Regions from separate parts of the Neobacillus sp. GCM10023253 genome, predicted to be linked through region 1. Evidence: riboswitches for the same ligand, from Rfam matches in the RefSeq annotation. Region 1 holds a riboswitch; the other holds the start of a gene.
What was found. Region 1 has a riboswitch for cyclic di-GMP ahead of ACFPA1_RS22945 (hypothetical protein). Riboswitches for the same ligand answer to the same signal wherever they lie in the genome.
Positions count from the first base shown of each region.

Region 1 (4,236 bases):
TTGTCGATATTTGTAAAACTAAATTACAATAAATTATTAATTTTAGCAATCATTAGAAAAGGAGAAATTTATGACGACATTTATCGGTTTGATTCTGGCTATCGTTTCTATCGGTGTAGGGATGGTATTAAAAGGCGCGTCGTTTGAAGCACTGGCGAACCCTGCTGCCTTTTTAATTATTTTTGGCGGAACGATCTCTGCCTTGTTTATCGCATTTCCCTTGAGTGAAATAAAAAAAATTCCGATGCTGTTGAAAATTGCTTTTGTCGAACCAAAGCAGCCCAGCCAAGATGAAGTCATCGAGATGATGGTGGATTGGTCGATGGTGGCGAGGCGTGAAGGCGTACTCGCATTAGAGGAAATTGCCGAGTCCGTCGAGGATCCTTTTTTAAAAAATGGTCTAGAAATGATTATTGATGGCAGTGACCGGGACCAAATGGAGGAAATCTTGTTCAGTGAACTGGAAGCAGCGGCCGATCGGCACAAGGCCGGCAGCCTCGTCTTCAGCCAGGCGGGGACGTACGCGCCGACACTAGGCGTTTTGGGTGCTGTGGTTGGTTTAATTGCGGCGCTCGGAAATCTTCAGGATATGGACAAACTCGGACACTCGATTGCCGCCGCCTTTATCGCGACGCTGTTAGGGATTTTTTCCGGATATGTCCTTTGGCATCCGATCTCCAATAAGCTAAAGCGCATTGCGAAAAAAGAGCAGGACCTGAAGCTGATGATGATGGAGGGACTTCTTGCCATCCAGGAAGGGTTAACACCTAAATTGATCGAACGAAAGCTGGCTGTTTATTTGCCAACAAAGGCACGTTTGAAACAGGAGGAAATGGTTGTGAAAGAGGTTGAAAGTCTGTAAGACTGTGAGTTCAAGCTGGAAAAATAGAGGCTGCGTTTTAACTAGGCCATCTTGTAAGAAAGGAGGAATAGAACGGTGAGGAGGCGGAAACTGCAAGACCCTGAAGAGCATATGGACGAAAGCTGGTTAATTCCTTACGCGGACCTTTTGACCCTGCTGCTTGCCCTGTTTATCGTCCTATTTGCTTCGAGCAGTATCAATTCCGAAAAGCTGCAGCAAATCATGGTTTCGATGAATTCAGCTTTGAGCGGCAAAGGAAGCAGTTTGATTTTAAAAGAAAATGCCAGCTCTCCTGCGGTGAAGCCGCTCGAAAAAACTGCCGGCGAGGAAGAGAAACAGGAAGAGAATGAAAAATTGCACAGCCTGATGGAGAATATTCAAAGCTATATAAAGGCACGCGGCTTGGAGAAGGTCATAACCGTTCAAGACGAGCCTAAGGGAATCAAGCTTTCCCTAAAGGATGTCATTTTGTTTGAGTCCGGCAGCGACGAATTGAAGGGAAATTCCCCTGCAATTTTGGGTGACTTGCTGGATTTGATTAAAGGAGTGCAAAACCCTATCAGCATTGAGGGCCACACGGATAATGTCCCGATTACCGGGGGCAGATTCAGGTCGAACTGGGAATTGTCGTCTGCCCGTGCTTTGTCCGTTCTTTACTTTTTCGAGCAAAATAGCATCTCTTCTGATAAATTGCAATTTGCCGGCTTTGGCGAGCAAAAGCCGCTGTATCCGAATGATACGGTGGAGCACCGCCAAGCTAACCGAAGGGTAGATATCATGATTCTGAAAGTCCAGGAATAATTTTTTCCCAATATAAAAAACGCGAAAACACTTGCTGAGACAAGTTGTTCATCGTCAAAATAGTAGTAATTCCATAAATCGTACGATAAAGGCAAACCCATTGAAAAATGGCGACGCAAAGCTACAGGGGCTAAGGTCATTGGTCATTCCGATCATCATGCTAGCCAGCTTCCGAATACGGACTCCTGCGATTTATGACAATAGAAGAGGGGTTGAAAATGGAATGAATACATTATTAGCTAAATTCAAAAAAGAGTGGCACTTGTTTAGGGTGAATTACCATGAGCTGTTGCTTGCAGACTGTCTTGACTATGAGTTGCAGTGCAAGCTCGAACAAAAGATTACTTACCATAAAATGAGATTAAATAGTTATTGTTGAGAATTAATTCCCTCCCTTGATTGGTTTCGGACATGGAAAATAAAGGTCTTCGAATTTTGAACAATATCTGCGATAATAGTAATAGATTCGTGAGAGTTCAATCAAAACACCATCAAGGAAGGAAGCAGCAATGAAACAATCCATAAGTTCAAAGTCTATCAGCCTGGCGCTTACTATATCTATTATCGCCATTTCGTTTTCGGCCATCTTTGTAAAATGGTCCGATGCGCCAGCTTCAATTTTAAGTATGTACCGAATGTTGTTTGCTAGTTTGTTATTGGCACCGATGGTTTGGGTGAAACGCAAGGAGTTTAAAAAAGTGAGTCCAAAGAATGGCGCCATGCTCTTTTTTTCCGGAGTCTTTCTGGCCCTGCATTTTGCTCTTTGGTTCGGCTCGTTAAAGTTAACCACGGTTGCAAGCTCGACCATCATTCTCGCCCTACAGCCGCTCATTTCACTTGTTGGCGGATTTTTTCTTTTTAAAGAAAGAACCACAGCTTCCGCACTGGCTACAATGGGGATTGCAATCATCGGAGCGATGATGATTGGCTGGGGAGACTTCGGTTTAAGCGCTGATGCCATCCGTGGCGATCTTCTCTCCTTTTTCAGCGTTATCGCGGTGGTCGGTTATTTATTTATTGGGCAAACCGTCGTGAAAAATATATCCCACTGGATATACAGCTTTAGCGTGTTCCTTTGTGCGGGGATTGTGCTTGTTGTTTATAATCTGTGGGCCGGAGTGCCGTTTCTCGATTATCCGCCTAAAGAATGGGGGATTTTCCTGCTGCTAGCCATCGTTCCGAGCCTTAGCCATGTAATTAATAACTGGTTGCTAAACTATGTGAACGCCACGACCATTTCAATGAGTATTCTCGGCGAACCGGTCGGCAGCACGATTTTAGCTGTCATTTTACTCGGAGAACGATTATCAGGCTGGCAAATCGCCGGCGGCCTCCTCGTCCTGCTCGGCGTCTTCTTCTTCATGAGCAAAAAACAAAAAGCCGCCCCGCCAATGCAGAAAGCAGCTGTGTGATGCATGCGAAGCACGGGGACGGTTCTTGTGCCTCAAAATTTTGAGGCATGAGAACCGTCCCCATGCTTCATGTTTATTTAAAGGAAAAGCCGTTTTGTTCAAGAATTTGTTTTAGGTTTTCTCGTAAGCTTGCTGAGGCCGCGATGGTTTCCGGTCTTGTGCATCTTCGTGCCGTGTGTTCGCACCATCCGTAATCCATCCCGTGCTTTTCAGGTTCTCCCGCCAAAGAGACCCTTCTTCCATCATACGTTCTCCTTGAAATCATAATTTGATCATATTCATTCAAATAAGTATCAACTTCTTCTATTGAATAAGTTTCAGCATGAACCGTGACTTGTTCAGGAAGCCGTGGTTTTACACCCCTTCTCATCCCCTCTTTCTCGAAACCAATCGCTAAACCCGCGACTGCATAAACACCCTCCGGCAAACCTAGTTCCGCCATAACTTCCTTTGGATTGTTCCGAATAGACCCTACCGGGACACTACCGAGTCCCATAGATTCAGCCGCTACTAAAGCATTTTGCAGTGCTAAAGCAGCGTCTACGGATGAAAGCAAAAACATTTCTAGCGTCTTGGCAGAAAACGTATAGCCCTGTCTTTCAGTAACATATTTTAATCGGAAGATATCTGCACAAAAGATGAGAAAAACGGGTGCTTCCTTGATGAAACTTTGGTTTCCCGATAATGCAGCTAACCTGCTCTTTCTTTGCTCATCCTTTACCACGATTATGCTGTATGCCTGAAGATTGGAAGAGGTTGGGGCGCTTCGTGCGGCAGTAGTAATAGCCTGCAAAGCCCCCTCCGGAAGCGGATTCGGAAGAAAACCTCGTACAGATTCATGGGCTGTAAGTACTTCAATCGTTTCGTTGATCAAATCTTTTGAAAGTTTAATTCCCTCTAATGCCAACCTACTTGAAATCTTCTCTTTCAGCATGAAAATATACCCCCTATTGAAAAAATAGCAGAGAGAAATGAAAAATCCCCCTGCCTTACTTTAATGAATTACTGTTTTATCAGAATGGGGCTCAGACCCCCATTCATTGCCCCCGATTACTGCGAAATGATGCACGAGAACCGTCCCCATGCATCACTTTATATTATGATTTGTTTGCCGTCGATGTAGAAGGCTGGGTTTTTGACGACGCCGTCGATGTGGACGCC
Region 1 is NZ_JBHSHV010000026.1:50,353-54,588, forward strand. It holds gene motA (flagellar motor stator protein MotA) at 71-862, shown strand; gene ACFPA1_RS22940 (flagellar motor protein MotB) at 938-1,663, shown strand; cyclic di-GMP riboswitch class I at 1,744-1,839, shown strand; gene ACFPA1_RS22945 (hypothetical protein) at 1,803-2,042, shown strand; gene ACFPA1_RS22950 (DMT family transporter) at 2,173-3,075, shown strand; gene ACFPA1_RS22955 (NADPH-dependent oxidoreductase) at 3,149-4,009, opposite strand; gene ACFPA1_RS22960 (aminopeptidase) at 4,168-4,236, opposite strand, start outside.

Region 2 (4,236 bases), 140 kb from region 1:
TCCAGTTATAATACGAGGCATAGCTGACACCAATCCGCTTCATCGTATTAGATATATCTTCCTTACCCTCTCGCAAAAGGAGATGGACATGGTTGCCCATCAAACACCAGGCGTATATCTCCAATTCCGATTCCATTTTATACTTTACTAAAATATCAAGAAACCTATTACAATCCTCATCATCATGGAAAATCTCCTGCCGATTCGCTCCTCTCCACATAATATGGTAAACACCGCTCATACTCTTCACCCTTGCACTTCGGGGCATCATAATCACCTAACCTTGAATTTAAATGGGGAAACAAGGTGAAGCATGGGGACGGTTCTTATGTCTCAAAAATGTACAATAGGTCGTCATAAATAAAAAGTTTGTAGACCAAATAGTTATCATTAAGGGAATAGTCATATAAAAGTAGTTTAAAAAAAGTGGGTTAAAATAAGAAGCGCGAGAACCGTCCCTAGGTTCTGCTTGATTCCGGGGGTTAAACTGGGGTTACAGCTCTATCATATACTACTTTAAATAGTTTTTCATCTTTTTACCATTTAGGGAGGCAAAAAATTAGAGGCATGAGAACCGTCCCCATGCATCAGCGACGGTCCAAAAATGATGCATGAGAACCGTCCCCATGCATCACTATTTCAAACCACATATACTGCGTTTTTGCCGGCAAGTTTGGCGTTGTACATGGCGGAGTCTGCGCTTTTTAGGATGGTGGCGGGGGTGTCGTCTGGCTGGCAGACGGCGATGCCGATGCTGGCGGAGACCCTGCAATCGTTGACGCTTAGCTGCAAAAGTTTTAAGATCCGGTTTGCTAGAGCCTCCGCTTGATGGGTGTTTGCGCCTTTAAGCAACACTGTGAACTCATCACCGCCAAGTCGGCTCACAAAAACATCCTCATCTTCTAATTCTTTTAGTTTTCGAGAAACCTCTATTAGAACCTCATCCCCGGCCTCGTGGCCATACTGATCATTCACCCTTTTAAAGCCATCCAAATCAATAAACATCAGACAAGCCTGTTTCTTTTTTCTTAAGGAATGCTCTAATTTCCTCAAAAAATAATGTCGATTGGGAAGGCCTGTCAACGAATCATATAAAGCCATTTGCATTAGTCTTTCATTTAACTCTTGTATTTTTAGCTGTTTATTTTGGAGCTTGTCCGTTAATACCCCTACCCCAATTGAGCAGGATAGCGTAATGACAGAGATACCAATATGCAGTGCCGCGCTTTCATCGATCATATCTTCACTGTGGAACTTTTTTTCATAAAAAAACCAGCTTAAATGATAGGCATTGAGGATGATTCCAGTAAAAACTCCGCCATATAATCCTAGATAATAGGAAAAGATAAAGCACGGGAAAAGCAATGCAAACCACGCCATGTCGTCGATGTAAAACGTTTCGTAGTCATCTAAAAAGTCGGGTAAGATTGCAAAAAATATACATAGCAAAACAAGCGGCACAGGAATTTTCCTACTAACGCCCACATTCAAATTCATCAATCAGTTATCCTCCTTGGCAGCCCAGCTGAAAATAGCAAACATCCCCATTTCAAGGAATTAATTTAGTAAAATTATAATTCAAATTCACATATTTTAATAGATTACAAAAAATGGTGATGCATGGGGACTGATCTGGTGATGCATGGGGACTGATCTGGTGATGCACGGGGACGGTTCTTTTGCCTCAAAAAAGGAAAAATGATGCATGAGAACCGTCCCCATGCATCATTCTTTTTACTGACCATCTGTTTTCTTTGAGTTTTCCTGGGCGCTTTTGGCTTGTTCGGCTTGCTTCTGTGCTTTTTCGCGTTGTTGCTCCAGAGCCTTTTTGGCTTGTTCTTTCGCTTGCTCTGCCTGCTTTGCGGCCTCTTCACGTTTTTGCTCTGCTAGTTTTGCCGCATCAGCACGTTTTTGTTCCTCTATTTTAACTGCCGCCTCGCGCTGGCTTTCTGCCATTTTTTGTGCTTCTGCTTTAGCTTGATTTACAGTGGTCTTTGCAACTGCATTAACTTTCTCAAGAGGCTTTTGCTCAGTTTCCTCGGCAGCCTCATTCGTGGCTTTTTCAACATCTGCCGTATTTGCGGTATCTTCCGTAGACTCCATATTTCCTTCTACAGGCTGTACATTGGTGGTTTCATCTTCCACTTCGCCCGCGGCTTGGTCGTCCCCAGTGTTTTCCTGCTTAAGCTCCAACTCCGCTAACTTCTTGCTGATTTTCTTTTCAATCTTTTCTTGTACTTTGCTGACGTTCTTGGCTAATGCCTCTTTTGCACGAGGGTTGTCCACTTTTTCCAAGGCGGTTTGCAAAGCTAACAAGTTAGCAGCAAACTTAGCCTCAATCGCTGCCCGGACTGGGTCAACAGGTGCTGCCGTTTCGTCTCCTTCAACAGTTATACCTTCATCGTTAGTCGCTGTTTCATCTTCGGACGTCCCAGGCTGAGAATCCTCAACCGTCTCGCCTTGCTGATATTTGGCCAAAGCCAATTCTTGTTGTTCCAGCGCTTGTTGAAGAGTTTCATTGGCTAATTCCTCTTCGCCAGAAGCTAGCAATGCCTCCGCCTCTTTAATGCGTTCCTCCGCGAAAGAAGCCAGCAGTTCCGACTCTTTTACTTCATCAAAGGTTAACGCTAATTGAACATTCTCCATTAATTTTTTTACAAAGTAGAGAAAATCTCCAGGTAGTAAAGATGGTTCTTCACCTGATACTTCTGTCGTACCCTCTGTTTGCGCAGCATCGGTTGTTGTTTCAGTAGTATCGGCTGCAGCCCCAGCATCCACGGTAGTTGTTGGTTCGGATGCCACCGAAGATGTTGCCTCTGCATCGGTTGATTCAGATTCAGTAGTTGCATCAACAGTTTGTCCTACCTGAACCGTCTGATCCTGTTGAACAGTATCTTCTGTTGGTGTAGCAGTGGTCACGGGTTCCTCCGCAAACGCCGAACCAACTCCACCAGTGAACACAAATCCCGCAGCTATTACGCTTGTTGCAAGGACATTGCGAACCTTTTTGAATGACTGAACATTTTTTACCATAAAAAAATTCCTCCTAAACTAGTTTATGTTTAAAGGAAGAATCTCGAAATAAACCCTATTAAGCTAGAGCCTTTTCGCGATTCTCCATTTGGTAACCCAGCCGCCATAGCGATATACGCCTTAGGCCTGTGACTTTGCGTCTCTACCTTTCGATAGATTTGCCTTTTACAAATGAAGAACGACACCCAAAAGACTCTCGTCCATCATTTTCTACTTAAATATATAATAAACGACAAAAAATGAGTAGATGGTCCCGTTAAAATGATGCAGAGGGACGGTTCTTATGCATCAAAATAGTTGTCAAACGCTTAAATAACACAACTATGCTCCAAAAAATGATGCACGAGAACCGTCCCCATGCATCACTCAATCAACAGAGCCCATTGTTTGGAATACTTCGTTTGTTTGTGGTGTGACGTAGAGGGTTCGGCTCGGGAAGGCTATTTCTACTGCCTCTTCCTCTAGTATCGCCATGATTTCTAGATTGATTTCGTGTTTGATTTTTACGTGTTCTGCCCAAACGGTCGAGTTTGTGAAAAAGTAGATTAGAACATCAAGACTGCTCTCGTTATAGTGGTCGAACGCGACCATAATGGTATCCGGGTGGATTTCCTCATGCGTCCTTAGCAATTGTTCAATCCGCCTTACTACTCGTTCCAATTCTTCCTTCGTGGTTTTATAGTTAAGTCCTAAGTGAAAATCGATCTTTCTTTTTCCCATACGGCTCCAGTTCGTAATCGCTTCGTTCGCGAGTGTCGCATTTGGAACCGTCACTAGAGCTTGGCTAAAGGTTCGAACCTTCGTGCTTCTAAAATTGATATCTTCGACGATCCCCTCTACGCTCGGCGTCTTGATCCACTCTCCAATCGAAAATGGTTTTTCCGTGACAATCACGACCCCGCCAATGAGATTCCCGACAGCTTCCTTTGCCGCTAAAGCAAAGGCAAGTCCCCCTAAGCCAAGGCCGGCAACCAATCCATTGACATCATAATTAAACTCCTGCCCGATAATACTGATACTAATGGCGATAATAATGACGCGAATGGTCCTTGAAATAAACGGAAGAAGAATCAAATCAATCTTATTGTTCATTTTTTCATTAACACTGATCAAGATTCCTGTGCTAGGAGAAGACAAATTAAACAATCCCCACGTAATTAAAACAATGATCATCGAACGCAAAAATTTGATAAACAACGCATT
Region 2 is NZ_JBHSHV010000026.1:192,704-196,939, forward strand. It holds gene ACFPA1_RS23560 (REP-associated tyrosine transposase) at 1-271, opposite strand, end outside; gene ACFPA1_RS23565 (GGDEF domain-containing protein) at 640-1,497, opposite strand; gene ACFPA1_RS23570 (DUF5667 domain-containing protein) at 1,735-3,033, opposite strand; cyclic di-GMP riboswitch class I at 3,121-3,206, opposite strand; gene ACFPA1_RS23575 (mechanosensitive ion channel family protein) at 3,400-4,236, opposite strand, start outside.
Region 2: it holds a riboswitch for cyclic di-GMP, as region 1 does, so the genes downstream of both, ACFPA1_RS23570 (DUF5667 domain-containing protein) here and ACFPA1_RS22945 (hypothetical protein) in region 1, are expected to answer to the same signal.